DNA from 2 places in the Shewanella sp. SNU WT4 genome. Region 1 is predicted to be linked to the other one. Evidence: predicted binding sites of a transcription regulator. Region 1 holds the regulator's gene; the other holds the start of a gene.

The links. Region 1 encodes sigma-54, which starts transcription at its own class of promoters, with help from an activator protein. Its sites were predicted from a motif close to GTTGGCACGNNNNTNGNNT; they were not measured.
Region 2: FJQ87_RS13310 (DUF1778 domain-containing protein) is a predicted target of sigma-54. The motif match lies at 5,421-5,439, and genes of this name have one in related genera.

What each region holds. Positions count from the first base shown of each region.
Region 1 covers NZ_CP041151.1:956,255-972,336, reverse strand. Annotated here, with positions in the region: gene zapE (cell division protein ZapE) at 1-800, opposite strand, end outside; gene FJQ87_RS04375 (DUF1043 family protein) at 964-1,299, shown strand; gene FJQ87_RS04370 (DegQ family serine endoprotease) at 1,454-2,821, shown strand; gene degS (outer membrane-stress sensor serine endopeptidase DegS) at 2,909-3,988, shown strand; gene murA (UDP-N-acetylglucosamine 1-carboxyvinyltransferase) at 4,192-5,469, opposite strand; gene FJQ87_RS04355 (BolA family protein) at 5,479-5,736, opposite strand; gene FJQ87_RS04350 (STAS domain-containing protein) at 5,773-6,069, opposite strand; gene FJQ87_RS04345 (ABC transporter substrate-binding protein) at 6,073-6,720, opposite strand; gene mlaD (outer membrane lipid asymmetry maintenance protein MlaD) at 6,734-7,201, opposite strand; gene mlaE (lipid asymmetry maintenance ABC transporter permease subunit MlaE) at 7,224-8,009, opposite strand; gene FJQ87_RS04330 (ATP-binding cassette domain-containing protein) at 7,996-8,808, opposite strand; gene FJQ87_RS04325 (calcium/sodium antiporter) at 9,086-10,048, shown strand; gene FJQ87_RS04320 (KpsF/GutQ family sugar-phosphate isomerase) at 10,084-11,061, shown strand; gene kdsC (3-deoxy-manno-octulosonate-8-phosphatase KdsC) at 11,062-11,613, shown strand; gene lptC (LPS export ABC transporter periplasmic protein LptC) at 11,610-12,170, shown strand; gene lptA (lipopolysaccharide transport periplasmic protein LptA) at 12,157-12,741, shown strand; gene lptB (LPS export ABC transporter ATP-binding protein) at 12,741-13,472, shown strand; gene FJQ87_RS04295 (RNA polymerase factor sigma-54) at 13,578-15,146, shown strand; gene hpf (ribosome hibernation promoting factor) at 15,175-15,462, shown strand; gene ptsN (PTS IIA-like nitrogen regulatory protein PtsN) at 15,465-15,908, shown strand; gene rapZ (RNase adapter RapZ) at 15,905-16,082, shown strand, end outside.
Region 2 covers NZ_CP041151.1:2,982,140-2,998,221, reverse strand. Annotated here, with positions in the region: gene FJQ87_RS13330 (efflux RND transporter permease subunit) at 1-3,190, opposite strand, end outside; gene FJQ87_RS13325 (efflux RND transporter periplasmic adaptor subunit) at 3,198-4,304, opposite strand; gene tnpA (IS200/IS605 family transposase) at 4,505-4,954, opposite strand; gene FJQ87_RS18860 (helix-turn-helix domain-containing protein) at 5,030-5,185, shown strand; gene FJQ87_RS13310 (DUF1778 domain-containing protein) at 5,500-5,772, shown strand; gene FJQ87_RS13305 (GNAT family N-acetyltransferase) at 5,769-6,266, shown strand; gene FJQ87_RS13300 (SIMPL domain-containing protein) at 6,392-7,102, opposite strand; gene FJQ87_RS13295 (outer membrane protein transport protein) at 7,272-8,525, opposite strand; gene putP (sodium/proline symporter PutP) at 8,995-10,443, opposite strand; gene FJQ87_RS13285 (DUF3379 family protein) at 10,634-11,335, opposite strand; gene FJQ87_RS13280 (sigma-70 family RNA polymerase sigma factor) at 11,328-11,891, opposite strand; gene FJQ87_RS13275 (BatD family protein) at 12,084-13,778, opposite strand; gene FJQ87_RS13270 (VWA domain-containing protein) at 13,772-15,976, opposite strand; gene FJQ87_RS13265 (VWA domain-containing protein) at 15,979-16,082, opposite strand, start outside.

The DNA of each region.
Region 1 (16,082 bases):
AAGTCACACCATAAAACCCCTTTAGCTTGGGCGCGAATCGTTAACATTCGTCCCTCTAGTTGAATGTCGGTCTGCTTGTCATCGGCTTCTGGTGCCAACTTAGTAAAATAAGTCGCTAAGTTACTGTCAGCTTTACTATCTAATGGATAGTGGTAAATTTCGGCCTGCTCTAAAGTGCGCAGGCGATAATCAATGCCGGCATCCACATTCAGCACTTGGCAATGACGCTTAATTTGCTCGATTGCCGGTACAAAGCGTGCGCGTTGTAAACCATTTTTATAAAGCTCATCGGGGATAATATTAGACGTCGCAACTAGCACTACGCCTTGCTCAAATAACGCAGTAAATAAGGTGCCAAGCAACATGGCGTCGGTAATGTCTGATACAAAAAACTCATCGAAACAAATAACCCGATAACGTTTTGCCATTTCGGCGGCGATCACAGGTAAAGGATCGCGCGTGCCTTTACGCTCATGCAAGTCATGATGTAACTGATGCATAAAGCGGTGAAAGTGAGCTCGCAATTTATCGTCAAACGGCAAAGCTTGGTAAAACGTATCCATTAAATAGGTTTTACCGCGCCCAACACCGCCCCATAAATACAGTCCCTGTATGGTTTGTGGCTGAGAGCCCATCAGCTTTTGCTGCAACCATTGCCACTTACCTGTGACAGGCTTGGTAATTAGCGCTTGATAAACGCCTTCGAGAGCAATAACAGCTTGCTCTTGGGCACTATCATGACTGAAATCCTCGCGTAACAAATCTTGCTGATAATGTTCTAGTGGCGAAAGTCGAGACACGTTGCATCCTATTCATGGTCTTTTTAGCGAGAATAACATGATGAGAAACATTTGCAGAGTGCAAACACAGTCTGCCTATTCATGCTTTCTATAGCGCGCTTACACTGACAAGGGTTTTGCTTTCTGGCACAATCTGGGCTGGTTTAACAACTAAGGAATAATTATGGAATTTGCGCTGTTATTGGCGGCATTTGTTATGGGAATAGTTATCGGCGCCGTTGGCCGCCCATTACTTTTTAGAGCGACTCACACTCAAGATAATCAAAAGCAGTTAGAGCACGTGACGCTCGAATTGACTCAGTATCGCCAAGAAGTGTCTGATCGTTTTGTGGAGCATTACCAGCAGTTAGCTAGCCTCACCGAGCAAATCAATAAATTAAATGCTAATTGGAACTTAGCCGCTAATCAGTTAACTCTTGATGCTGACGATGAAATCAAACATCTGCCACAACTCGTCCCACATTCAGAGCGTGAACAGCCGCTGCCGGCGGTTAATTAAACTCATTTTTGCTGACAAATGAACTTTTCAATAAGCTATTAATCTTATTTAATAACCATAACTTAGCTTAACTGTACTTCAGCAATCGTTAATTTTTAGCGCAAGTTCAGTCATGGTCAGATGCATTTGTCGCAACTATGGAGTTTATATATTGATGAAGAAAACCTCATCCTTACTCACTGCTACGCTAACAGCCACCCTCTTATCATCAAGCTTGGCTTTAGTGGCCGCGCCGGTTAGTGCTGCTCTTCCCGTAGTCGTTGAGGGTCAAGCCCTACCAAGCTTAGCGCCTATGTTAGAGCGCACTACGCCGGCTGTGGTATCAGTGGCAGTGTCTGGCACACAAGTATCCACCCAACAAGTTCCCGAAGTCTTTCGCTATTTCTTTGGCCCTAACGCGCCGCAGCAACAAGTGCGGGAACGGCCATTTCGTGGTCTTGGTTCTGGCGTCATTATCGATGCCGACAAAGGCTACATAGTCACCAATAACCACGTCATCAATGGCGCCAATAACATCATGATAGGTTTGCATGATGGCCGCGAAGTGGAAGCTAAACTTGTGGGCACAGATGCCGACTCGGACATAGCCTTGTTGCAAATTGATGCCAAGGATTTAGTGGCCATTAAAGTCAGCGATTCTAATCAGTTGCGAGTTGGCGATTTTGCTGTCGCTATTGGTAATCCCTTTGGTTTAGGTCAAACCGTCACTTCAGGCATCATTAGCGCCTTAGGTCGCAGTGGCTTAGGCATTGAGATGCTTGAGAACTTTATTCAAACCGATGCAGCCATCAACTCAGGTAATTCAGGCGGCGCCCTCGTTAACCTAAATGGTGAACTATTAGGGATTAACACTGCCATTGTAGCCCCCAATGGCGGTAACGTTGGCATTGGCTTTGCCATCCCAGCCAATATGGCCTTAAGCCTTGTTGGCCAGATTATTGAGCATGGCGAAGTGCGGCGCGGCATTTTAGGGATTTCAGGGCGCGATCTTGATAATCAACTCGCAAAAGCCTTAGGAGTATCCACTCAGCACGGCGCCTTTGTCATTGAAGTCTTGCCTAATAGCGCGGCTGCCGATGCGGGCATTAAAGCCGGTGACATTATTACCAGCATAGATGGCAGAAAAATTAAAAGCTTCCATGCACTTAGAGCGCAAGTGGCGACCTTAGGTGCGGGTTCTAGCATCAATTTAGGTATCAATCGTGACGGCGACACTAAGACGTTTAACGTCACCTTGGGTGAAGCCAAAGCTGCCAATCAAGCCGCGGTTGAGCAAATGCATCCACTCTTTGTTGGCGCTAAGCTTGAAGATACTAAGCAAGGGGTGAAAGTGCTGGATGTAACTCAAGGCTCACCTGCCGCGATGAGCGGGCTACTCTCTGGTGATATGATTACCGCGGTCAACCGCACAGCTATCACTAACCTCAAGCAATTAAAGCAAGCCTTAAGCGATAAACAAGGGACCACGGCCCTAAGAATTATGCGCGATGGCAATGCCTTATATCTAGTCCTCAGAGGCTAAGCAAAATCCGCGGACGCGTATGCGTCCGCTGACGCAAGCAACAATTTCATGATAGGCTAGCGCCACTTATTGAAATTGATAACGACCATGAATTTTAAGAACCTTTTCCTATATCTGAGTAAAGCCGTCTTACTCGGCCTGTTTATGGCTGGCGTGATCTTATTGGTCAATCAGTTATTACCTAAGCAAGCATCACTCAATAACCTCTTTCAAACCCGCGCCAATGGCACGGTCGAATTATCTTTCGCTAACGCGGTGCGCCGCGCAGCGCCTGCTGTGGTTAACATTTATAGCCTCAGCATAGATCAGCGCCAGCCTTTAGGTAACAGTGCCCTGCAAGGCCTAGGCTCTGGCGTTATCATGAGTGGCGAAGGTTATATCCTTACTAACTTTCATGTGATTAAACAAGCCGATCAAATAGTGGTCGCCTTGCAAGATGGCCGTAAATTTACCGCGGAAGTGGTGGGCTCAGATCCTGAAACCGATTTATCGGTAATTAAGATTGAAGGCGATAACTTACCTATTATTCCTTTAAGCCTATCAACCCCGGCAGAAGTGGGTGACGTGGTATTAGCCATTGGCAACCCCTACAACTTAGGTCAAACCATTACCCAAGGCATTATCAGTGCCACTGGTCGCAACGGTCTTTCAAGCGGCTATTTAGATTTCTTACAAACTGATGCCGCCATTAATGCAGGTAATTCGGGCGGCGCCTTAATTGACACTAACGGCTCGTTAATCGGCATTAATACCGCCGCCTTTAAGATAGGTGATGATAACGGCGGCCATGGCATTAACTTCGCCATTCCGATTAAATTGGCTCACAGCATCATGGCAAAGCTCATTAAAGATGGCCAAGTGATCCGCGGCGCTCTCGGTATTTCTGGTGAGCCCGTAGTGCCTGTCATGGCGCAAATCCTGAATCTTCCCAATCTTAATGGTGTAGTCGTTACAGGTATTGACCCTAACGGTCCGGCGGCAAAAGCTAAATTAAAAGTGCGCGATGTCATCACTCAATATCAGCATGAAGATGTGCCAGGGGTTGAAATGCTGATGGATAGAATTGCTGAAACTCAGCCAGGTAGCAAAATCACCATGACGCTGATTCGTGATGGCAAGGCGATGGAATTACCCGTCATCATTGGTGAGAAAAGTAATAAACGCTAAGTACTCAGCGCTAACAGCCAAAATAAGCCAAAAGCAGCGCGGGTTGGCAACATCTAAGCTAACCCGCACTAAGCTAACGCGTAAGCGCCAGACTAAACCTTGCCCTGATTAACCTTACCTTAAACGCCTAAGCGTTAGCCCCTAAACGTTAGCCATAAAAAAACTCGGCAAGCCGAGTTTTTTATGAGTGTTGCCAAGCGCTATTAGCTCTCTTTCACAAACTCTTTTACGCGAACCACATGCCCACCTAAGCCTTCAAACTTCTGTTCGATATGCTCATAACCACGGTCGAGGTGATAAATTCTATCAACCACAGTGTCGCCATCGGCCATTAAGCCAGCTATCACTAAGCTTGCTGATGCACGTAAATCGGTCGCCATCACTTGCGCGCCGCTTAAACGCTCAACGCCATGGATAATACAAGTGTGACCTTCTAATTCCATGTCAGCGCCCATACGCAGTAGCTCAGGGACATGCATAAAGCGGTTTTCAAAAATGGTTTCAACGATAGTGCCAGAACCAGTCGCCAAGGCATTCAATACACAAAATTGCGCTTGCATATCGGTTGGGAAACCTGGATATGGCACAGTCTTGATGTTGACCGCTTTTGGACGTTGACCTTGCATATCAAGCTCAATCCAATCAGCGCCAGTCGTGATAGTCGCGCCCGCATCTTCAAGCTTAGCCAGAACCGCTTCTAAAGATTTTGGCTTAGCATTTTCACAGCGAATATGACCGCGAGTTACAGCAGCAGCGACCAAGAAAGTACCAGTCTCGATGCGATCTGGCATTACGCGGTAATGACAACCATTTAATTTTTCAACGCCTTGAATGCGAATGGTATCAGTACCTGCGCCTTCAATGTTGGCGCCCATGGCTATCAAGCAATTGGCTAAATCTGTGACTTCAGGTTCACGCGCCGCGTTCTCAATAATGGTTTCGCCATCAGCTAATGCCGCAGCCATCAGTAAGTTTTCAGTGGCGCCAACGCTTATCATATCCATCACGATATGAGCGCCTTTCAGGCGGCCATCAACACGCGCCTTGATATAACCTTCTTTCACTTCGATGTGAGCGCCCATTTGCTCTAAACCATGCAAGTGCAGGTTTACTGGGCGGGCACCGATAGCGCAGCCACCAGGCAAAGACACATCCGCAGTACCAAAACGAGCCAGCAAAGGGCCTAAGATTAAAATCGAGGCTCTCATGGTTTTAACTAAATCATAAGGTGCACAGAAATTATCGAGCTTGTCGGTACGGATTTTAATGAGACCATCAGCAGTCACATCAACTTCAGCGCCTAAACAGCGCAGCAGTTTGCAACTGGTAGTTACATCGCGCAGCTGTGGCACATTACTTAACACAAATTCAGACTCAGCCAATACGCCTGCCATTAAGATTGGCAAGGCAGCATTTTTTGCACCCGAAATTACGACGCTACCACTGAGTGCGCCATTGGCTTGAATTGTTAATTTATCCACACTTACTCTCTACACTGGCGAGTTAAATATTTTTTCGCGTTTCCACTGGGTCGGCGTAAAAGTTTTAATAGTTAATGCATGTAATTGACCACTGGTGATGCTTTCCATCAATGGACCATAAATACTTTGCTGTTGCTTAATGCGGCTCATACCTTCAAAGCATTCGCCTACGGCTATCACTTTAAAATGACTACCATCAGTGCTGACATGCACTTCTTCAAGCTGAAGTTGTGATAACAACAGCTGTTCGATTTCGTTGCAATCCATTTGATTACCCTTAACTGGCTCGCGGCAAACTCAAGATTATTGCGAGGGAAATTGTGAATCTAAATCATACAGACCGAGGAGTTTACTCAGTTGTGGCGAAGGTGCAACCAAAGTCAGCTGACTTTGGTGCGCTAATCCTAGCTGCCATAGCTCGATTAAAAAGGCGATGCCAGCGCTGTCACTATACTCAAGCTCAGATAAATTGAGCTTAAGTGTTTGCTTGCTAACTAAGTCATGGCGCTTAGGCCATAACTCAATGACATCTTTTTCCGTGAGACGACCGCGAATAAAACACTCGCTATCTTTAGCATCAAAACTCACAGCAAGACTCATGGCTTAATTTCCTTTGGCATTTGACTTAGGCGTAATAGGTTTAGCCGCCAAAGTTCCTAACTGAGTAATCACAGCATCTATGCCTTCACGGCTAATGATACCTGCCACCTCAGATTCTTTAGAGGCCAATAAGCTCACGCCTTCTGCCACCATGTCGATGGCTTTCCAATCATTGTTCTTAAGGCGGCGCATTTTAAAGGCCACGGTAATATTGGGTCTGCCAGGCGCTAAAATAACCACGTCCACAGAGACGATTTTCTCTTTGCTGAAATCTTTAGCTGGGCTAAACGCAATTTCCTGATTGGTGTATTCAGTGAAAGCCTGCGCGTAGGTGGCAATCAAATACTGCTTAAAAGCATCAGCAAAGGCATCTCTTTGCTCAGGCGTCGTTTGCTGTAAATACTTACCTAATACTTTATAGGCTGCGTATTTGGCATCCACATACGGCATAAGTTCATCGGTGACTATCACCTTTAAATATTCAGGATCTGCCGCAATTTTGGCTTGTTCTTGCTTAAAGCGGTCAAAGGTTTGATTCGCCACTACTTCAATCAAGAGGTAGGGGTTTTGATTATCAACGGGCGCCGCTGTTGCACTTAACGACACCAACATAAAAAACATCGCAGCAATCGATGGCAATAATTTAGTCATAGCTTAGCTTCCCTTATTTATCTGACTTACTGTAAAGAAATTGACCAATCAAATCTTCAAGCACTAATGCACCGCGGGTATCATCGATACGATCGCCGTTTGCCAACATGCTCACGTCACTATCAACAAAGCCTGGCGTCAAGCCGAGGAACTGCTCACCGAGCAAGCCTGAGGTTAAAATCGCGACGCTGCTAGTGTCTGGAAATTGATTATATTTATTATCAATTTTAATCGTCACTATCGGCTCAAGACGCTCAGCATCTAAGGTGATGGCCGTCACTCGCCCAACCACAACGCCGCCGACTTTTACGGGTGAGCGCACTTTTAAGCCACCTATGTTGGTAAATCGCGCTTCCAAGCTATAGCTATTTTCACCATTGTTTAAATCGACATTGGCCACTTTAAACACCAACACCAATAATGCTGCCAGTCCTGCTAATAAAAACAGTCCCACTAGAATTTCAATCTTTCGAGTTAACATTGGTCATTTCCCATTGTGACTATTAACGTGCAAACATCATTGCTGTTAGTAAAAAATCTAACGCTAAAACCGCTAAGCTGGATTGCACCACAGTTTTGGTGGTCGCTTGGCTAATGCCTTCTGGATTAGGCTTCACATGGTAACCACGGTACAGGGCTATCCAAGTTACGACCACGGCAAACACTACGCTTTTGATGATGCAATTGACTATGTCTTGGCGCCATTCAACCGATGCCTGCAAAATAGACCAAAACGCACCTTCATCAATGCCTTTCCATTCAACCCCGACTAAATGGCCACCAAAAATACCCACGGCAGTAAACATTAATGCCAGTAATGGCATGCTAATGACCCCAGCCCAAAATCTTGGTGCTATCACTTGCCGCAGTGGATCAACAGCCATCATCTCTAAACTTGATAGCTGCTCAGTACTTTTCATCAAACCGATTTCAGCGGTTAATGCTGAGCCTGCGCGCCCCGCAAACAGCAAAGCTGTGACCACAGGCCCAAGTTCTCGCAACAAACTTAACGCCACCATAGGGCCTAAGCTTTCTTCAGTACCGAAATCCGCCAGCACTGTATAACCTTGCAGCGCTAATACCATGCCGATAAACAGGCCTGATACTAAGACAATCAGCATAGATTGCACGCCAACTACGTAGATTTGCTTAATCAGTAGTGGCAAGCCTTTGTTTACTCGCGGCCAATGGGCAATGGCGCCCCACAGCATCAAGCCAGCTCGGCCAAAGCCTGCCACCTGATTGATGCCATAGCGCCCAAGTGTCGCAATTGAATCAAGCACGGCCATTGGTTAACTCCTGAATATAATCCTTGGCAGGAAAATGAAATGGCACTGGGCCGTCGGGCTTGCCACATAAAAACTGCTGCAATTTAGCATCCGTTGATACCCTAAGCTCTTGCGGCGTGCCTTGCGCAATAATGGTTTTATCCGCGATGACATACACATAATCGGCAATCGACATCACTTCATCGACATCGTGACTCACCACCACCGAGGTTAGATTAAGGGCGCTGGATAAATCACCGATTAATTTAACCACTACTCCCATAGAAATCGGGTCCTGGCCAGCAAAAGGCTCATCATAGAGCACCATTTCTGGCTCCATGGCGATGGCTCTCGCTAAGGCGGCGCGTCTTTGCATACCGCCAGATAATTCGTTCGGGAATAATTGCGCCGCGCCGCGCAAACCAACCGCTTCAAGCTTCATTAATACTATGCGCTCGATAATGGTGCTTGGCAGACCCGAATGCTCGCGTAAGCCAAACGCCACGTTATCAAACACATTAATATCGGTAAATAAGGCGCCACTTTGAAAGAGCATGCTCATGCGCCGACGCAGCTGATATAAGTCATCTCGCGATAATTGATGAACATTGTGGCCATCAAATAAGACTTCACCGCTGTCTGGCGTTAATTGACCAGCAATGAGTTTTAATAAGGTAGTTTTCCCTATGCCACTCGGCCCCATGATCGCTGTGACCTTGCCTCTGGGAATAGTTAAATTTAAATCTTTGAAAATAGGACGATTACCACGACTGAAATTCAGGCGTTTCACTTCCACTAAGGCTGTTGATAGCTCAGGCATTTTGCATCCTATCGTAAATCAAAATCCATGGTTCTTAGAGGGCTATCAATTAACGCCGCTCACGTCTATGCCAATGCTAAGGACTGACTGGATGACACACAGTGCCTCAGGTCAAAGGTCGAGATTTTGCCTCAAGAGCCACAGAAACAGAAGGCAAATTGTACGTAAATGACAGCTTAAGCACAACCAAGTCACGACTCTGTTACCTCAGCACTTTTAATTTGACTCAAATCCAGCGAAAATGCGCCCCATAATCCCAATATTCATTATTTTAAGAATGCTGTTTAATATTTTGCTCTTGGCCGCTGGACTCGCGTTATTAGTATGGAGCGCGGACAAGTTTGTTTATGGCGCTGCCGCCTTTGCCCGTAATTTAGGCCTGCCACCTATGCTCATTGGTCTCACCATTGTCGCCATGGGCAGCTCGGCGCCAGAAATGTTTGTGTCAGTCACGGCTTCACTCAATGGTATGAGCAATACCGCCATAGGTAATGTACTTGGCTCTAACGTCGCCAACATCACCCTGATTTTAGGGATTACCGCGCTGCTTGGGGCGATTGCTGTTAGCAGCCAAACCATGAAACGCGAAATTCCTATGATGCTAGCCGCCACAGTGCTGGCCGGCTATTTACTGTATGATGGTGAATTATCACGCGTAGATGGCGCGATTTTACTTGGACTCTTTGTGGTTCTAATGGGCTATTTGATTTGGCAAGGCATTAAAAGCCGCCCAAGTGATGCCACAGATGAAGATGACAATGATGATATCCCAACAGGGGTATCAACCAAGATGGCAGTATTTTGGATAATCCTTGGCATCATACTGTTACCTCTGTCAGCAGACTGGATGGTCGATGGCGCCGTAGGTATAGCTCAAGCCTTTGGCATGTCTGATTTAGTGATTGGACTGACCATAATCGCGGTCGGTACTAGCCTGCCTGAACTGGCGGCCTGTGTTGCAGGTGTATTAAAGAAAGAAGATGACTTAGCCATAGGCAATATCGTCGGTTCAAATTTATTCAACATTTTAGCCGTATTGGCCATTCCAGGCTTATTGGCCCCAGGCAGCGTTGATGCCATGGCCAGTAGCCGTGATATTTACATGGTACTCGCCAGCAGCAGCGCCTTAGCCATCTTGGTATTACTGAGCGGTAAACGCCAGCAACTATTACCATGGCACGGCGCGCTGTTATTAGCCTCATTCGTTGGCTACCAAGCTTTGGTATTATGGTCTAATTAATTTCCCGCTTAGGGCAAGGACTCAGAGAAACCGTTATGACAGATGAACATCAATGGCGCCAGTGGGGCCGCAAGGTCGTAGATATTGAAAAATCTGCACTAGACAATCTTTATCAATATGTTGACTCACCTGAATTTGCCGCAGCTTGCACTATGCTGCTCAACTGCAAAGGTAAAGTCATCATCATGGGCATGGGTAAGTCTGGGCATATTGGTAATAAAATTGCCTCGACCTTAGCCAGCACAGGCACTGCTGCCTTTTTTGTTCATCCAGGCGAAGCCAGTCATGGCGACTTAGGCATGATAGCCGAGCAAGATGTGATTATTGCGATTTCAAATTCAGGCGAAGCCTCTGAAATCTTGACATTAATGCCGGTTATCAAGCGCTTTGGTATAGAAGTCATTACTATTACCGGTAAACCTGAATCCACTATGGCCAAGCTTAGCAATGTCCATTTATGTATTCAGGTGCCTGAAGAGGCTTGCCCATTAGGCCTAGCACCGACCTCAAGCACTACCGCCACGTTAGTCATGGGGGATGCTTTAGCAGTTGCCTTACTGCAAGCTAAGCGCTTTACCCGCGATGATTTTGCGCTGTCGCATCCTGGTGGCAGCTTAGGGCGCAAGTTACTACTCAAAGTAGCTGACATTATGCATGCAGGCGATGAGTTACCACTGGTATCGCCAAACGCCAAGATCACTGAAAGCTTGTATGAGATCAGCAACAAAGGCCTTGGCATGACAGCTGTGGTAGATGACAATCATAAGTTATTAGGCATTTTTACTGACGGTGACTTACGCCGGATCATAGATGCCAACATAGATTTACGTCATACTGAGATTGGTCAAGTGATGACGAAAAATTGCGTTACCGTCGCCGCGGATATTTTAGCGGCCGGCGCATTAAAAATTATGGATACCCGCAATATCAATGGCTTGATAGTCGTTGATGAACAGCAGCACGCCATTGGGGCGTTAAACATGCTCGATTTGGTAAAAGCTGGAGTAATCTAACTGATGCAAGAAACATTTTATGGCCCAGTCGCCCAAGCGATTTGGGATAAAGCTAGTGCGGTCAAATTACTCATTTGTGATGTCGATGGTGTATTTTCTGATGGCCGTATTTATCTTGGCAATCAAGGCGAAGAGTTAAAAGCCTTTCATACTCGCGATGGCTTTGGCATCAAATCACTATTATCTGTTGGCATTCAAGTCGCTATCATTACCGGCAGAAAATCCAACCTAGTCGCGCAGCGCATGTCTGCCTTAGGAATTGAACACATCTATCAAGGCGTTGATGATAAACAGCAGCCCTTTACTGAACTCTTAGCTAAATTAGCCTTAAATCCAAGCCAAGTGGCTTATATTGGCGATGATGTTGTTGATTTACCTGTGATGCAGCACGTAGGTTTGTCGGTATGTGTTGCCGATGGTCATCCGTTTGTTAAGCAGCAAGCCGATTGGGTGACTCACATTAATGGTGGCCATGGCGCAGTGCGAGAACTCACAGATTTATTGTTACTCAGCCAAGATAAATTTCATTTATCCCATGGGATGAGCGTATGAATCGGGTCACTCTGGCCATAGTCTTATTCTTTAGCGCGGCGTTAATCCTGTATTGGCAAGTTCAAGTTAAAAAATCGGCTCAAGAATTACATACATCGCAAACGCAAGAGCAACCCGATTTTGTGGCCGACAATCTTAAAAGTGTCGAATTTAACCCAGATGGTACTGTGAGCAGTCGCGTAAGCGCGCTGCATATGGAACACTTTAATCAGACTCAGACTACGTTTTTTACTGAGCCTGTGTATCAGTTGTACCCAGAAAATAGTGATGACCAATGGCAATTGCATGCCAAACAAGGCAGCCTAGATAAACTTACGGGTAAAGTAACATTAGAGAATGATGTTATTATTGAAGCTCTTGCTCCTAATGAACCCATTCAAACGCTGACAACCAGCTATTTGGAGCTAAACCTGAATACTATGATTATGACCTCAGATAGAGACATAGCTATTCAAGGCACAGGCTTCACTGTAAAAGGCAAAGGCCTCTACGCTGACTTAAATACCCAAACTATTGAGCTTAAAAGCCAGATAGAAGGAACATATGAACCTAAGTAAATCAATCGCTACCCTTATTTTTTGCGGCTTAAGTTTTAGCGCTATGGCTATCAATGATTCACTGAATCAAGAAGTGAAAATTGATGCCGCGCGTCAGTTTGCCGACATCAAGAATAAGCAAGTCATCTATTATGGTCCCGTGGTAGTGACTCAAGGCAGCATTAAAATCAATGCCAAAGAATTGAACGCCAGCAGCAATCAAGATGGCATGACAGTATTAGTAGCGCACGGCACGCCAGCCACTTACTCGCAAATTCTTGAAAATAACCTGCGCGCGACCGCTAGCGCCAATGAAATTCAGTACAACATGAGTAAGCGCATTATGACCTTAATTGGCAATGCGACCATTGAGCAAGCGGGCAGTAAGGTTAGTGCCGAAAAAATCGTTTATAACATTGAAAAACAACAATTAATGGCTGAAGGTGACAAGCAAAAAGACGAGCGCGTCATTACTATCATCAAACCAGAAAGCTTTAGAGATGACTTGCCAAGCAAAGACGATGGCAAGTTTAAACTACTGAAAACTAGCCAGTCGGTCGACTCAAAGAATAACGAGGGGCAATCTCAATAATGACAAGCTTGACTCTTAGGGCTGAGCATCTCGCCAAAAGTTATAAAAGCCGACAGGTAGTTAAGGATGTGAGTTTAACCGTTAAGACAGGCCAAATTGTCGGCTTGTTAGGTCCTAACGGTGCTGGCAAAACCACCACCTTTTATATGGTGGTCGGGCTGGTAAAAAGCGATAAAGGCCATATTTTCATTAATGATGAAGATTTGACGCAAGATCCTATGCATTTACGAGCACGTAAAGGCATAGGTTACTTGCCGCAAGAAGCCAGCATTTTTAGAAAACTAACCGTCTATCAAAATATTATGGCGGTGCTGCAAACTCGTAAAGAGCTCAATAGCGATGAGCGTGAAGCGCAGCTAGAGCATTTACTGGAAGAGTTTCATATTACCCATATTCGCGACTCGCAAGGCATGTCGTTATCAGGCGGTGAACGGCGCCGAGTTGAAATTGCCAGAGCATTAGCGGCTAATCCTAAGTTTATTCTACTTGATGAGCCATTTGCAGGGGTTGACCCCATTTCAGTGATCGACATTAAAAAGATCATCGAACAACTCAAAAGCCGCGGGCTTGGGGTGTTAATCACAGATCATAACGTCCGTGAAACCTTAGACGTCTGTGAGCATGCCTATATCGTTAGCCATGGCGAATTGATTGCAGAAGGTACTCCCGCTGAAATATTAGATAACCAACAAGTGCGCGCAGTGTACTTAGGTGAACAATTCAGGCTATAGTTAACGTTAACAAGGCGATCAGTAAGGTCGTCTTTTACTTTGTGATATACGCTTATTATTCAGTGTTTTCCATCACAACTCTCATAAGTAGGGATAGCGGTAATTATGAAAGCGTCACTCCAGCTTAGACTGGGTCAGCAACTTACCATGACTCCGCAATTGCAGCAGGCCATTCGTCTGCTGCAATTATCATCCATGGAACTACAGCAGGAAATCCAGCAAGCCCTGGAGTCTAATCCGCTATTAGAATTGGATGAAGAGCAATATGATCCCATCCAAGCCGCGACGGAAGGCAACGAGTTCGATGTCACTCACGTTAAGAATCAGGACAAAGAACTAGAAACCAATGACAACAATACAGCAGACAGCAGCGACATGAGTTATGAAGCTGATGCCGTTGAAGCTGACTCCTATGAAGTCGATATGGAGCGCGATAGTTCAAGTGTCGATACTAGTGATGCCCTCACCCAAGAAACTATGCCAGAAGAGCTGCCTTTTGATAGCAGTTGGGATGAAGTGTTTACCGCAACTAGTAACACAGGCTCTGCTAATCTGCGCGATGATGACATGCCGTTTCAAGGTGAAACCTGCGAAGGCTTGTATGAGCATTTAGAATGGCAAAAGAATCTGACTCCGTTTAGCGATACCGATCGCGCCATTGCTACCACTATTATTGAAGCGATTGATGAACGCGGTTATCTCACCTTATCGACTGCTGAAATTCTGGATGCCATTAGTGATGATGACGATATAGAGCTTGATGAAGTGGAAGCTGTGCTTAAACGGATTCAGCATTTTGATCCCATAGGTGTCGGCGCCCGAGATTTGCGCGAATGTTTACTTATTCAGCTGTCGCATTTTAATGAAAACACACCATATTTAGCGGAAGCTAGACTGCTGATTGATGAACATTTGGATGTCTTAGCCGCCAAAGATTTTCGTTTATTAATGCGAAAAACTCGGCTCAAAGAAGATGATGTCAAATATGCGCTGCAACTGATCCAGACCTTAAATCCGCGCCCCGGCTCGTTAATTACGCCAAATAGCGATGAATACGTGATCCCTGATGTATCGGTCAGCAAAAAAAATGGTCGTTGGGTTGTAGAGCTCAATCCCGATAATATGCCTAAACTGAATGTAAACCAGCATTATGCCGCCATGGCTCGCAGCAGTCGCAATCAAGCCGATAGTCAGTTTATTCGCGGCCACTTGCAAGAAGCCAAATGGTTTATTAAAAGTTTAGAGAGTCGCAATGATACGCTTCTAAAGGTGGCGACTTGCATAGTTGAGTTCCAGCAAGGTTTCTTTGAGTTTGGTGAAGAAGCGATGAAACCTATGGTTCTTAATGACATAGCTGAAGCCGTTGAAATGCATGAATCGACGATTTCACGGGTGACGACTCAAAAATATATGCATACCCCTAAGGGGATTTTTGAATTAAAGTACTTTTTCTCTAGCCATGTAGGCACGGATGACGGCGGAGAATGCTCCTCTACAGCAATTAGAGCTTTTATAAAGAAGCTAGTCGCTGCAGAAAACCAAAAGAAACCACTGAGTGACAGTAAAATGGCTCAGCTTTTGGCAGAACAGGGAATTAACGTTGCACGGCGCACCATAGCTAAATATCGAGAAGCTATGTTGATCCCACCGTCCAATCAGCGTAAAAGTTTATAACCCACCATTTCACTGGAGGCAGGCATCTATGCAAATTAATCTGACAGGGCACCACGTAGAAGTAACCGATTCGTTACGCGAGTATGTTGAAAACAAGTTCACAAAGCTTGAACGTCATTTTGAACAGATCAATAATGTGCATGTTGTTTTAAATGTTGAAAAAAATCAGCAGATTGCTGAAGCCAAGCTACTAGTGAGTGGCGGTGAAATATTCGCTACCTCCGAACATCAAGATATGTACGCCGCGATTGACGCCCTGATAGATAAGTTGGACCGTCAAGTCATTAAACACAAAGAGAAATTGATAAAACATTAACGATGGAACTCAGTACCATCCTGCGACCAGAGTGCACTACCTGTGCCACTCCGGGCAGTAAGAAAAAGGGGCTTGAGCTTGTCAGTGATCTAGTGGCAGCTCAATACCCCAACCTATCTTCCCAAGAAATTTTTGAGAGCCTATTAGCTCGCGAGAAGAAAGGTAGCACAGGCATAGGCAATGGCATTGCTATCCCTCATGGTCGCCTTGATGCAATCAGCGAGCCCATAGGAGTGCTTATTAAATGCTTAACTCCTATATCGTTTGATGCCATCGACAAGCAACCAGTAGATATCATATTTGCTTTATTAGTGCCGAGCGATGAATGTCAGCAGCACTTGACGACCTTAGCGGCAATAGCCGAAAAACTGAGTGATAAGCAAGTTCTCAAGCAAATTCGTAAGACCGAAGATGAAACTCAACTCTATCAGGTGATCACAGCATGAAACTGGTTATAGTCTCTGGCCGCAGTGGCTCAGGGAAATCCGTCGCCCTGCGAGTATTAGAAGATCTTGGTTATTATTGTGTCGATAATTTACCTTTATCCCTAATCGGTAGTTTGCTGAGCGAATTGCAAGTAAGTAACGATAAAATCGCCATCAGTGTCGATGTACGTAATT
Region 2 (16,082 bases), 2.0 Mb from region 1:
TGGCTGGGAAGCGGTTAATTAAACTGAAATATAGTACTGGGATTAAGATAATCGTGAGTAAGGTCGACACTAAAATGCCAAACAATAAACTCACCGCTAGGCCGTTAAAAATCGGGTCGCCTAAGATAAACAATGAGCCTATCATGGCGGCCAGTGCGGTTAATAGAATCGGCTTGGCGCGCACCATACCGGCATGAATCGCGGCTTGATCTAAAGGAATGCCTCTGGCTAATTCATGGTTAATAAAGTCGACCAGTAAAATTGAATTGCGCACTATGATGCCCGCGAGCGCTATCATGCCAATCATAGACGGGGCCGTAAATGGCGCCGCTAATAACGCATGTCCCGGCATGACGCCGATTATGGTCAAAGGAATAGGTGCCATGATGACTAACGGCACTAGGTAAGAGCGAAATTGCGCTACCACCAGTAGGTAAATGCCTATCATGCCGATGCCATAAGCAATGCCCATATCTCGAAAGGTTTCGTAGGTAATTTTCCACTCACCGTCCCACAAAATACTCACACTATCTAAGCCTGACGGCTGGCTAGCAAATGATTGCTGGTAGCCTAAACCCTGAGGCTCCTTGATGCGGCTAACCATATCAAACATGCCATAGAGCGGGCTATCAAGCTCGCCCGCCATATCGCCAGTAACCATTATCATAGGGATCATATTTTTATGCATGATGGGCGTGCTTATTTTGGATTTTTGGATAGTCACGACATTAGCTAGCGCCACCGCTTGCCCTTGCTGATTAGGCAAGGTCAGATTTAATACCTGATCTAAATCCATTTTCATGGACTCTTTAAGCTCAAGCCTAATAGGAATAGGAGTTTGTTGATGGCTTTGATGCAAGCTTGCGACATCTTTCCCACCAATGGAGGTCGTCACTAAGTCAACAATGCTAGCGTAAGAGACACCTAAGCTGCTGGCTTTTTGTCTATCTATGCTGACTTGCCACTGAACTTGCTGTGCTGGCAAAAAGATGTCGATATCAACCATGTCTTGGGTTTGTTCAAACAGAGTCTGCATTGCCATAGCCGCTTGCTCTCTAAGCTCAACACTCGGCGCGTATATTTCAGCAACCACTGGCGCCCACACCGGCGGCCCTGGTGGCACTTCTACCACTTGAATGCGCCCACCATACTGCTTGGCTATCTGAGTTAATTGCGGCCGCACTGAGGCGGCTATGGTATGGCTGTCACGCTCTCTTTGCGCCAGTGGCAGTAAGTTAACTTGAATATCGCCAAGCTCAGGCGTACTGCGTAAATAGTAATGCCTAACTAAACCATTGAAATTCATTGGCGAGCTTGTGCCTGCATAAGTCTGCACATGGCTTACTTCGCTCATCGTTAATAAGTGTTGGGATAACCCATTGAGTACCTTTTGGGTTTGCTCTAGGGTGGTGCCTTCTGGCATATCGAGCATCACTTGAAACTCAGACTTATTATCAAAGGGCAGCATCTTCATCACCACTAACTTGGCCACAGGTAAACTTAAGGCAATGGCAATCAAGGTAATAATGGCGGTGCTAAATAAATGGCGATTTTTTTTGGCATGCTGGCCAATAATAAACGGGCTAAGTAGTTGCTTAACTAGGGTCTCAAGGCGCGGTGGCACGGTGGCTGGTGTCTTTAATACTGGGGCGTGACGCAGAAGCTTACCGCTGAGCCAAGGAGTTACCATAAAAGCTATTGCCAGAGAGATTAACATGCCCATACTAGCGTTGATGGGAATAGGGCTCATATAAGGCCCCATCAAACCGCCCACGAAATTCATGGGGAGTAAGGCGGCTATGACAGTTAAGGTTGCCAGAATTGTTGGACCACCAACTTCATCTACAGCTTTGGGGATGAGTGTTGTCATCGGCGCATGACTTAATGCCATATGACGGTGAATATTCTCAACCACTACTATGGCATCATCGACTAAAATGCCGATAGAAAAAATCAAAGCAAATAGAGAGATACGATTTAACGTAAAACCCCATGCCCAACTGGCAAATAACGTCATAGCAAGGGTGATTAAGATAGCAACGCCTACCACCACAGATTCCCGCACTCCCATGGTCATAAGTACGAGTAAGACCACCGCCATAGTGGCAAACATCAGTTTATAAATCAGCGTATTTGATTTCTCTGCCGCCGATTCGCCATAGTTACGACTAACCACTGCTTCGATGTTATGTGGGATTAACACGTTATGCATCAAGGCGAGTTCATCAGTAATAGTGGTGGCTAAATCAACCGCATTGACCCCCGCTTGTTTGGCGATGGCGATAGTTACAGCAGGAAAGCTGCCGCTATTATCTTGAAACCACACATTCGCATCACTGATATCGGCGCCTAAATGTATCGATGCAATATCGCCTAAATAGATAGGCTGCGGGCCGTTACTTGATGGGATTACGGCCACAACAATATCGGCGACTTCTTGCTCTGATTGTAAAAACTGACCAGTTTTTACCTTAATGACTTGATTATCTTGTACCAAAGATACCGGAATCGACGCATGGTTGTTATCGTTAAGGCTGGCTTGTATTTTTTCAATACTGAGGCCAAAGCCATTAAGTTTGATGGGGTCAATCCGAATATTAAGCACTAACTCTTGCTGGCCGACTAAGCTAATTTCGCCCGTGCCTGCAATGCGTTTTAACTGAGTTTTTAAGCCGGTAGCGACTTGGGTTAATTGCTCGGCACTGACATTCATATCGTGGGAAAAGAGATTGATGTTCACTATGGGAACGTCATCTATGCTTCGCGGTTTGATCAGTGGCTCACCAACTCCAGCTTGCCTTGGCAGGCGATCCATATTGGCATAAAGCTGATTATAAAGAGCAACTATGGCGTCATTGCGAGCTACTCCCACCTCAAAAACCACTATCAACATAGCGCCGTCGGCTTGTGACATTGAATATAAGGTGTCTATGCCCTTAATTTCTGAAATTAATTGCTCAGCAGGCAAGGTGACTAGGTTTTGCACTTCCTCTGGGGTTGCGCCTGGGTAAGGAATAAAGACGTCAATAAAAGTCACATCTATCTGCGGATCTTCTTCTTTGGGGGTGACAATAATGGCAAAAAGTCCCATGAGTAGCCCAAGCAATGCTAATAACGGCGTCATAGGGTTTGTTTGAAAAGCTGCCGCCAAGCGCCCAGCTATGCCTAATTTTTGAGAGTTCGCTTCCATGAGATACCTATTGCGCCTGGTGCTGGCTTGGTGACGCTGCGCCTGTCACTAATACTTGATAAGGGTTTATAGCAATCTTATCCCCTGCGCTTAAGCCTGAGAGTATCTGCACTTGCCCATTGTGGGTTTCACCTAAGCGTACTTGTGTCAGTAAATATTTACCTTGTTGCCAAAGATATACCGCTGAGAGTTGATTTAGATGGTAGATGGCAGTCTCTGGTATCTGAATTTGCTCTGCTTGATGGCGGGTAAAGCTGACCTTAGCCGAGCTTCCTGGGCTGAGATTGGTTAATTGTGATGGCAGGCTTAAGCGCACCATATAAGCGTGGCTTTTAGGATCAGCAAAGGGACTGATCTCAGCTGTGATGTCAGATAACACTCGGCCATCACTTAGGCGTATGGTAAACGCAGGCTCGCGAGTTAATGCTGCTAGGTAACGCTCAGGAACCCAAGTCACAGCGCGCATGGCTTGATTTGAATAACCAGACAGCAGTGCTTGCCCAGGTTGCACGGTTTCACCCATTTCGACATGACGAGCCGTGACTATCCCTGAAAATGGCGCAAATACTTGGGTGTATTTGACATTTTCAATGGCTTTATCGACCTGAGATTGCGCTGCATTGACGGCTTGAGTGGCAGATTTAGCATTGGCAATGGCTTTGTCCATGTCACCTTGTGATACAGCGCCTTGTGGAAACAGTTGTTTAAGCCTTTGCAACTGAGCTTGAGTTTCAATATTGATAGCTTTGGCACTGGCAAGTTCAGCATCAACTCGAGTTAATTCCGCCCCTTGCTCTTTGCTGGTCATGCGCAGTAATTCTGCGCCTTCAGGAACCCTATCATTGACATCATAATTAATGGCTAAAATACGCGCTGAGGTTTGGGCTGAGACAGTTGCATTTTTTACGGCTTCAATGGTGGCATCTAATGCTAAGGTTTGCTTGACCAGCGTTGGAGCGATAGTGATGAGATCCTTAGCGAAATGGTCATTGACTATTTCTTGATTGAGCATGGGCTCATTGCCAATGGCATCATTATTTTGAGCGAAAAGTAGCGGGGGGAATGCACTAACATTGAGCATTACCGCCAGTAAGGCAGTGCGGCGCATATTCATTATTGACCTCAATTCCATTGAAAAGCAGAGACAAACATCATCTATGCAAAAATTCTAATGGAATGCGAGGCAGACTGCAATCAATCCATTAGAAAAATATAATGGATTGATTGCATCAGAGGGTGGTTAATTAATCCTCTGAACATGTTGCCCGCGCAATCTCGCTCGTTTACGGGCGAGTCTAGCGGGCGGTAACTTCTCTAGATCTTTTTCAAGGACTTGGACGTTCTAATCGCCTTTTCGCTAGGAGGCGTATTCTGGTTTTTTATGTACTGCTTAACAACATCAAGGCTCGCCCCTCCGCAAGACACGACACAGTAGCTCGGAGACCAGAAGTGATTACCCCAAAGCATGGTTTTAATGCGATCCCAGTATTCGCGTCTAAGCATGTATGACGACTTTCCTTTTAGCTTGCTGACAAGGTTAGACACCGCCACCTTTGGGTGAATCGAGATCATCATGTGGATGTGGTTATTTTCGCCACCAAACTCTAAAAGCTCACAATTCATCTGCTTACACGTTTCTTCCATTATCTCTTTCGTTCTATCCAGCATCTCTTTGGTGAACACACCACGCCTGTATTTAGTCACAAATACTAGGTGCGCATTGTTCTTAAAATGGCAGTTTCTGCCTGTGCGCCATTCATACATATTAACCTCATACTAAATTAACAGCTGTAAGCGCAGTGTCATAACCTGAGTACAGAAAGCAACAAAGTAAACACAATGTTTACTGGCATTAAGCTACGCGCTAACCCTACATCAGACCAAAAGCTGGTATTAAGCCAGTGGATGGGCTGTGCGCGTAGTATCTGGAATGCCCTAGCCAGATTATCCGTAACAGTGCGGTTAGCTGGTATCAAACTTACCAGAAGTTCATGAAAGGCGGGTGTGGGAGACCTAAGCGAAAGTCTAAGGCTGATCGTGGCAGCATCCATTTAACTCGCGAGGTGTTCCGTTTCGACCGTTACGAAGATGGAAACCTGCGTCTATTCATCGGTACAAAGACAAATAATATTGGTTACTTGTCGTTTAAAGCGCATAACAAGTTCGAGATCCCGAACTCGCTGTATGTGCGCAAAGAGCGTGGTCAATAAATATTTAGCTCGCGTGCCAAAGTGACACAACGATTGCTTATTACACACTTTAAGACCATAATATCCATGTGACATTTTGACACAACAGGAGATAACATTATGGCTACTACTTTGCCTCGCATCACCGCTAGAGTTGATGTCGACACACAAGATTTACTTACAAAAGCTGCTGCTATTGCTGGCATGTCCAGTATTAATTCATTTGTTTTAAGTGCTGCAATTGAAAAAGCCAAACAAGTAATCGATCGTGAGCAAGCTCTAAAACTGAGCCAAGCTGACGCTATGTTGTTAATGGAAGCCTTAGACCGCCCTGCAACACCTAATCCTAAATTGAAAATAGCTTCTGACCGCTACGAGAGTAAAATTCAATGATGAATACGGTGCTTCTAGATAAAGATAAGCACGATAGAAACCGATTCAACTGTGGAGTCGAAGCTCTCAATAATTATTTAAAAGTAATGGCTAGTCAGCAAGCAAAGAAAGACAACACCAGAACTTTCGTTTTGGAAGATGATCACGACAACTCACATATTATTGGTTTTTACACGCTAACAATGACACCAATTGACTTAAAGGCATTGCCCGATAAGTTACAGAAGAAGCACCAATCGTCTACTTCAGGTGGTCTCATTGCTCGTTTAGCTGTCGATGACCGATATAAAGGGAAAGGCTTTGGCGAGTGGGTGCTTATCGACGCACTCCGAAAGCTATTAGCGGCTAGTGACAGCGTCGCCTTTCCTGTAGTTATCGTTGACGCCAAAGATGGCGCAAAATACTTCTATGAACGTTATGGATTTCAAGCGTTTCAACATTCAGAGAACAAACTCTTCATCACCATCGATGATATCAGAGCAAGTTTAGGCTAAATAACCGCTAGCCTTACGCTAACTAAGCCCACAGTTTGTTATCAAATGTTGTCGTTACTAGATCGCCCAAGATAATTGACTTAATGACGTCAGTTAAGTCACTGCCAACGGGGTCATTTCTCTACTTAATCAATCAAGTAATAAGTCACAGTCGATACCACTCTCACTTGCTTGATGTAAGGAGTATTGCTATCGCGATCGGTAATAGTGAATTGCCCTTGGCTCGCTTGCATAATTTTACCGAGCTGGGATTGTGAGTCTTTAGCGAACTTGTCGGCGACTTCGCGAGCATTTTTAGTGGCTTGCTGGATCATCTCAGGTTTAATGGTATTGAGATCATTGTAGAGATATTGCACCTTGCTATCGTAACCATCGGTTGCGAAGGTAATGCCTTCTTTCAATAAGGCTAAAATTAATGGCTGCGCTTTACGCACCTTGTCGACATCGGTGGAGTACACAGATATGGTGGCTTTAGCGCCATAGCGGTAGCGAACATTGGGGTCTGAATAGCCCTGAGCTTGTCTATCATCGATAGATGGCATGGTATTAGTAATTTCAGCATCGCTAAAGCCTTGTTCTTTCAAGAAGGCCACTATGATTTCACTGTTTTTACTGACATTTTGATAGAGTTGACTGAGATCGTTATCAACGACGCTAAATGGGATAGGCCAAATGGCAACATCGGCTTTAACTTCCATTTCGGCAAGCCCTTTTACCGTTACACTTCTATCTAAGGTTTTCATGGCGATGAGGCTAGTACTGGCTTGATAGCCAAGTCCAACTAGACCTGCAAAAATTCCCAATCCTAGTAGTGCCGCTGCAATAATATCTTTCATTATGTCCTTGCCCCTAGATTATCGATAGTGATGCCTTGATTGCTTCAAGTGGCTTCACTGTATCTAGTTGCGCAGCATTTGTACATTTTGCCCATAAAAAAAGCCGCGAATTCGCGGCTTTTGAGATTTCATTAATGTCTAGATTCGTAATCCAATGAATCCTAAATGATTAGAAACTTTGGCTGTACTGGATAGAGAAATAATTGGCACCAGTATTGGTAATTGCACTCAGGGTGCCATTAATGCCATTTAAAGATTGCTCAGTCACTTGAGTTTCTTCACCCATAACGTGGGCAAAACCTACATCTATGGTGGACTTATTGGTTAGGTTATAAGTTGCACCTACTGATAACCACTGACGGTCAGAATCTGGGATTGAAATAGACTGAATATCATCTACTACGCCTTGGTCAAAGGCGTAACCGGCGCGTAAGGTCCAGTCTTGGTTAAGGGTATAAGTACCGCCAACACTCAAGAACCATGAGTCTTTCCAGCCGTATTCTTTCAGGATTTCAGTGTTGCTACCCTTGTGTAAATCGACTGAGCTAAAGTTACTCCACTGAGTCCATTGCGCGGTATAAGACAGTGCAAACTTATCGGTCAACTGATGGAAACCTGCAAATTGAGCAATATCCGCCATCGGAACTGTCAGTTCATCATAATCAGCCATGCCAAAGGTGGCTGGATTCAGCTTTTGTAAGGTGCCTTCAACTTTCATATCAGGGCTAAAGCGATAGCTTAAACCAAAACGATTGTTGTCGTTGATTTCATAGGTGACACCAACAATACCGCCCAATGCGATGCCATCGGCTTCAACATCGACAGTCTTAACATTTGGTAAAAAGGCAATCTGTCCTTGACGAGTCAAGATACCTTCGCCATGGATAATGTCTAAACCGGCGCCAACACTCCAGTGTTCATTAATACGAGCAGAGACACTGACATTAAAATTCACGGTAGTAACTTCAGTCTTACCGATCAAATCGCCAGGAGCCTTGTTGCTGCCTGCCAAATCAGTCGTATCAGTACCTGTGCCATAGTTGGAGAATACGCCTAAACCAACGGCGAAGGTGTCATTGATAGGCTGAATATAGAAGGCGTTTGGAATGACTTTAGCTTCCGCAGCATTGTCCTGATGGCTATAAGACTCAGTCGATGGGCCACGATTCCAGCTCGCATCACTGACTTCTACGCTTACATCCGCATAGGTTAAACCAACGGACAAAGATTTCTCATCAAACATGGCCATGGCTGATGGGTTACGCGCCAACACTGATGCATTATCAGCGATAACAGCATCACCGGCAAAAGCACGACCAATACCTGTGGCTGATTGGCTATTTAATTGAAAGCCTGCGGCCATGGTTTGCGCACTGAGTAAAGTCACTGCTGTGGCTAATAGAGTCTTGTTGAACATTTTCATTATTATCATCTCTTATTATTGGCACAGTGCGATACTCTGCCTTTTTAATGGCTGTATGTTAGGGACTGGTGACTAATGCCACAACTCCGACCAGAGATAAATGGCTGTTAATAAAAAGTTAAGTCGCTGTATAATTTTAGGTTTTGCTTATTTTGGTCGCGAGATGCTGTTTTGTGTAAGTTGTTGTTATTTGAGTATTTTATTCTGAGCTGGTACTTTGGGTTGGGAAAGTTAGTTCGCTGGGATGGCATCAACATAGCGTTACAATAAATAAAAAGCACAGTCGCTGACTGTGCTTTTTTAATGCAATGATTTTGCGTTTTTGGCGATAAATTAACTTTTTAGCCTAGGTCTTGCCCTAAATTTTGCTCTAGGTTTAAGCCGTTAGGGGCGTTTAACTCCCAAGGAAAGGCTAATGCCATCGCTAGATAAGCACTGCAATAACGCGTTAATGAGGCTCTTAAAAGCGTTATAACTGCTGCTTGAAGCGTTCAAACTGCGCTAGTGTTGCAGTGTTAGGTTTAGAGATAAGGCTCACAAGATAGCCAGTGATGGTTGCTGCAATAAATCCTGGGATAATTTCATAAACATCGAAAATACCTCCGTTTAACTGCTTCCAAATCACCACAGTAATGGCACCGGCTAAAATCGTGGCCACTGCGCCATCACGGCTATAGTCTTTCCAAAATAAGGCCAGTAATACTACAGGACCAAAGGCGGCACCAAATCCAGCCCACGCATAACTCACCAGTTCAAGTACGCTTGCCTTAGGATCGAGCGCGAGTACTGTGGCTATAATGGCAATCACTAACACGCCAGCACGGCCAACCCACAGCAATTCTTTATCACTTGCTTTTGGGCGCAGCCACTTTAAATAAAAGTCTTCAGTAATTACGCTTGAACACACCAATAACTGTGAATCAATGGTGCTCATAATGGCCGACATGATAGCCGCAATCAGTAGACCTGCGACCCAAGGATTAAAGGCCACTTGCACTAATTGAATAAAGACAGTTTCAGGGCTTGCTAAGGTGTTACTGAAATAAATATGGCCACTAATACCTACGGCCAAGGCTCCGATTAAGGCTAACGCCATCCAAATCATGGCGATATTGCGTGATAACGGAATCGCCTTATGATCTTCAATCGCCATAAAGCGGCTTAAAATATGGGGCTGGCCGAAATAACCGAGTCCCCAAGCTAATAATGAGGCAACACCTAAGAGACTGGTATTGTCATTAATCAGACTGAAATAGCTCGGGTCGAGTTGATTAAGATTATTGATGGCTTGTGGCTCAGTAAAAATAGTGACGGGCACTATGATTAAGGCCAGTAACATTAAGCAGCCTTGAAAAAAGTCAGTCCAGCTGACGGCAAAAAAACCACCAATAAAGGTATAAGATACTATGATGGCTGAGCCTATGATTAGCGCCGTGACATAATCAAAGCCAAAGACTTTTTCAAATAAAATGGCGCCGCCAACCATACCTGACGCTGAATAAAAGGTGAAAAATAATAAGATAGTAATGGCGGAAACAAACTTGAGTAAGCCTTTATTATCTTGAAAACGGTTTTCAAAAAAGTCAGGCAAGGTCAATGAATTACTCGCAAATTCGGTATAAATTCGCAGGCGTTTAGCCACTAAGTTCCAATTGAGTAAGGCCCCCATGATTAAGCCTATGCCGATCCAAGCTTCTGATAACCCGCCAAGATAGACAGCGCCAGGTAATCCGAGCAACACCCAGCCAGACATGTCCGATGCGCCAACACTTAAGGCCGTTACGGCGGGCCCCATCTTGCGGCCACCCAGAATATAGTCATCAACCGAATCTGTGGCTTTATAGGCCCAAAATCCTATGCCAAGCATGAGGATGAGATAAGCACTAAAAGTAATTAAAATAGGTAGTTCAACAGTCATAACGGGGAATTCTCATTATTATTAGCGACACTAGTGCATGACCAACTCCAGCAAAACTGTTTGGTCAAAGATCTTTAATCAAGGTTTACGCGGGTGAGTGATGGATAATCCATCAGTAGATAAATTATAGCTTGCTGATATGCTAGCAGAATATGGCTTACCTTCGCAAACAAGGTAAGCCATTCCAGTATTAGATAAAGCTGGTTTCTATGTGTGAGCGGGTGGTGATTAATGCTTGTTGGTTATTGGCCACCAGTAACATATAAGCATTTGGAGTACTGTACGCAGCACCGATATAGTCATCATCATTAAAGTTGCTAGCTAACTGAAAACGCTCGTCTTTAGGCACTATGTATAAGGTAACCTTTTGATCCCCTTGTTGTAATACTAGGTGAAGCGATTTAACGCCCTGAAAGTCACAATAAGTGGCGTATAAGATATCCCCGGGCGTTGTGACAAAATGTTCGCTACTGCCTGGGAATAGTTGCGCTAACTTTGCATTGACCATAGCGATAGGCACAATCGACTCGCTTTGTAGCGCTTTGGTCTCATGATGCGTATGAGCTAAGGCATGTTCACTTAAATTAATGGGCGCGAGTCTTAATAAGCTCAAGGTCATCACACTGATAAAAGCTATGGAGGCCGCGATAGCAAAGCTCATTCCCATTCTTCGTTTTACGATTGCGTGGCTTTTTAGCTGACTATTAAGTAGCAACTTGTCTGCCAGTAATGGCGGTGGGGGGACAGCTAGCGCCCGATGTATTTTGCTATCGAGTGTTTGCATTTGTTCCAAAAAATCGGCTTTATCGGCATGAGTCGCCGCTTGGATAAAGTCTTCATCTTGGCAATGTGGGTCAATGACCGCTTGCCGACGAAAGTGTAATTCATCCATTGTTCACATCTCTTATCTGGTTAAATTCAAGAAGATCTTTTAATTGATTGCGCGCGCGAAATAAGCGAGTCAATACAGTGTTCTGGTTCAATTCAAGAACCTGGGCTATCTCTTCGCCAGTAAAGCCTGCGATGACTTGCAGTAATAATGGCTCACGATATTCAGGCTCTAGCTTAGCGATTTGACGGCGCAATAAGGTTTGTTCCATTTTCTGCTCGAGGGTTAGATTGATATTGTCCTCTAACTGACCTTCTTCAGTATCTGTATAGTCAAACTGTTTGCGTTCGAACCGCCGTGCATTCTCACGCCTTAAAATGGTGATAAGCCAAGCTTTCGCCGCTTTTTCATCTTTTAAGGCATCTAATGACTTCCACGCACGCAAGAAAGTTTCTTGCGTGATGTCTTCGGCTACATGTCGATCACCACAAAGCCAGTAAGCATAACGAAATATATCGGCATGCAAAACCTTCACTAGGGCGTCGTATCGTTTTTGTTTATTCAGCATGTCATTATTGACCGTACTTGGCTGAATTTTATTTCGAAGTTTTGTGAACATAGTCATTCATGCAGGCGGCGATAATATCAGCTTAACCTAAAAGTGAGCAGAGGCAATGGGTATGCTTGTGTTTAACTGAGATAGAGGCGATGGCTGAAAGGATAGCAATCTTAAGCGGATTAGCAGGTTAACGCACAACATGGGCAGCACCGCTTATGTTATGCGTTAACCTCTAAAATTAAGGGGCAAGGGCTAAGGATTAAGTGCACTTAATTCAGAGCGTTGCAGGTTCGCAGGCGCTAACTGCTTAATCTCTTTTAATAGCTGTGTGCATAATGCGGCGCTATCGTGATTTTCCTCTTGGCCATAGGCGTGGCGTTGTAACTGAGCTAAGGTTGCCGCCACTGCGGGCGCGTATCCGGCTAGTTCAACTAGCGATAGGTTAACCCCTAACTTATCACTGCAGACACTGGGCACTAACGTCATTATGGTGCCAATGGCTTGTTGCTCACAGGCGCGCTTGAGCGCCTGTTCATTAGCTTGAGTTGGCGCCATTTGACTGTGAGTTAAGTGCGCTGGCGCGGCATTGAATGATGTTTTGCGCGCGCGCCACCAGGCCCATAGGGTGATTAACCATAGGATGGCAAAGCCTAAACTTAGCCATGGCCATAGGCTGCTATTATTCAATTGTGTCAGTGCCGAGTTGACTGACACACTCTCATCACCATCTGTACTATTGATGGCATTGCTTGATGAATTACCTAGGTTACTGCTTAATGCCGATGGTGTGCTAGTGGCCATAGCTGATGGCGCAACATCAATCTGCCGCTCTGGCAGCGTGGCATATTCAACCCGTGTTAACTGCGGATTCCACCAAGGAATACTGATGGCGGGTAAGGTTAAAGGGCCTGGCTGCGTTGGCACCATAGCAACCGTTTGCGTTAGCTGTGATATTAAGCGTCCCTCACGTAAAATGCTCTGGCGCACAGGTTTTTCAGGGTAGAGCTTCACATTAGCTGGCGCCTTAACATTCAGGCTAGGGAGATTGTAATCTTCGGCGTTGGAGGCAACCAGAGTGAAGGTACGAGTAATTGGAACCCCCACTTCAAATGGCTGTTGATCATCCCACTTTTCCGACAGCATGGCTAAATCTGCGACCCACCATTGACCGTTAAAGTCGCTTGGCACATCTAATACGTCTAAGGTGCTATCTTCTGCGCTGGCTTGCACTGGGCGACTTTCATTAAAGGCAAATAAGTTAGTGGATTGATTTTGATTGATAATATCGCCGTTAAACTTGGCGCCAACTAAGGTGACTTTGCCAGGCGTATCTATGGTAATACCATAAACGCGTTCAATGACCCGATAACGTATGCCATTAACTATCTCAGTGCTGTCCTTGTCTTCACCTAACTGCTTTACTTGCGCCCCTTTAATTTCCGGCGCGCTAATTACCCCGCGCTGTAAGTCTTTAGCTAAATACAACTTAACCTGATAGGTAACTAGTTCATCAACATAAGGCTCAGATTTCGATAGCTTTGCCTTTAACATGACATCTTGGTTATGCATTGCATTTGGCGTATCAGCAACCACCTCAAGGGTTATCGGTGAGCTTTGTATGCCATCAATGCTAAAGGCTGGAATAGTCGTAGTGCCGACTTGTTTGGCCGCTAATAAAATTTGCCAACGGGTTTCCTTGCTCGCATCGAAATTAATGATTTTAGTGCTGCGACTGACACTGGTTCGCCCAATAATAAAATCCTTAGCTAAGGCTGAGGTATTGAGCGCGTTATTGGCGGTATCATCGTTAGCTGTGATAGTTAACGCAAAGTATTCATTTTGCATGACTGGATTGCGATCCACTTCTGCGGATAATCGTGTCACCTGCGCATGGGTGAAAAAGGGGATTAACCACAGCAAGAAAAATAGGGATTTGGTATTTACCACTGTTGTGCTTCCTTATTGGTGTTGCCTTGCATTTGGCGCTTTTGATATTCAAGCTGCATTTTATTGCGTAGCAGGATCTGGGGATTGTCGCTGACAGCGTTGAGCATGCGCTGCATCTCCGCGGGTAATGGCGGTCTTTGTGGGTCAGTGGTTGCTGACGGCATACCTGCTGTAGCCCCTTCTGTATTGCCGGCAGCCTCATTTGCTGCGCTTTGAGCCGCTTGGCTATTGCCTGCGGCTAACTCATCTGCTGAGCTTGGCTGTGACTTATCATGTGTTGCCTCTGTTTCTTTCCCGTAGCTAGTGTCACCGTTGGTTGGCGACTTAGCCTGGCTATCGTTAGGGTCTGCCAGCATGGGCGCTTGATTGCTTGGCTCATGTTGCTGTTCATCTGAGTCATTAGGCTTAGATTCATCAGGGGTAGATTCATCTTGCTTGGGCTCATTAGAATTGGACTCATCAGGCTTAGGCTCATTAAGATTTGATGCAGAAGCTTGCTCAGATTTCTCATCTGACTGAGCATCATTTCCCCCTTGTGACTGACTCTTATCAGCATCTTGATGTGCTGGGGTTGCGGTGTCGTCAGCAGGGGTTGGCTGCTCGCGTTCGCTGCTCGCCTCTTGATTTGCTTCAGACTGTGATGATGACTGCTTCGATGCTTGGTTTGAGTCAGAATTTGAACCAGAGTTTGGTTGTCCACTGGGCTCATTTGACTGTTCAGCACTTGAGGATTCTTGGTTCTGCTGGCTGTCTTCACCCTGATTGTTTTGCTGTTGATCTTGGCCGGACTCGCCAGATTGCGAGTCTTGCTGTTGTTGTTGTTCTTGTTCTTGCTGTTGCTGTTGGTGGAGCAATTTTTCTGCCAGTGCCAAATTTTGCTTAGCCTCAGTAAAATCCGGCGCTAACTGAATGGCTTGCTGGTAACGCTCTTTAGCGGCCTCATATTGCTCGAGCTGCATTAAGGCATGGCCTTGATTATAAAGACCATTGGCACTGTTATCTTTACTAAATTCAGCGAGTGCTTGCTCATATTCTTTCGCCTGATATAAAGCGGCGCCGCGCCACTTAGCGTCAGTAAAAGTATCGGCAGCTTGTTGATATTGTCCCTTGGCATAAGATGCTTGCGCTTGTTGATCTTGGGTGTGCCATAAATCATCCCAGCTACTGGCTTGTGCCTTCGGCGCGATGACACTTGAGGTTAATAACAGACATGCGAAGACGGCATTGGCCAATATCCCATGCCGGAAGGTTAGCAACACGGGCAATAACAATAATAGGGCGATATAAGGACCAAGATCTTGCCACTGCTCACCTTGAATATCGGTAAGCTTGGCGTTATGGGTCACCTTTGACCAGTCAATCACTTGTTGCACATCTGCGCCATTAACACTCATAGGCACAAATAAGCCATCATTCGCTGCGGCCAACTTCGCCAGTAATCCCATGTCAGTTTTGGCTATGATCACTGCGCCTTGATTGTCTTTTTGCAATTGGCCATCAGGAAAACGAATGGCGGCGCCGGCTTCTGTGCCTATGGCCATCACGGCCAAGCGATTGTGGCTGCCACTGAGTACTCGTTGCGCTTGTTCATATTGCTCCCGATTAATGCCATCGCTAAATACAATAATATCGCCATCTTGATAGCCAGCTTGCTTGAGTAACTGTTGAGCTAAGGCTATGCCTGAAGCTATGTTAGAGCCTTGGACTGGCATAATCTCCGGGGTTAAGGTTGGCAATAAATTGAGTAAGGTTTGCTTGTCACTGGTTAATGGGCTGATGGTAAATGCATCACCCGCGTAGGCCACAAGTGCGGTATCGCCTTGAGTGAATGCTTTAATCAAATCAGTGGCTCTAAATTTTTCTTGAGCTAAGCGATTTGGGGTTAAATCGTCGGCAAATAACGAGTTAGACATGTCTAAAACTATCACTCGGCCTTGATTAGCGGCAAAAACCGGTGTGGCTTCTTTGGTGATGGCAGGCCCAGACAAGGCTAAGATACTTATCAGTAACATCGATGCTAACCACACGAGTGACTTCTTACGGGTCGCTGTGGCAGGGGACACTAATAACCGACTCAAATGACTGGCAATATAATTATTCCAGACCGACGCGCTGCGCTGCACGCGCCATAAATAAGCGAGTAAGAATGGCACTAATGGCAAGCTCAATAGCCATTCAGGTCGAATAAAATGCAGCATAATTATTTACTCTCCACATAACGGCTGGGCTTGTTGACTTGCCATAAGGCGAGAGACACGCCGACCAACAGCATCATGGCTAATGGCCAATAAAAGAGTTCAGTTT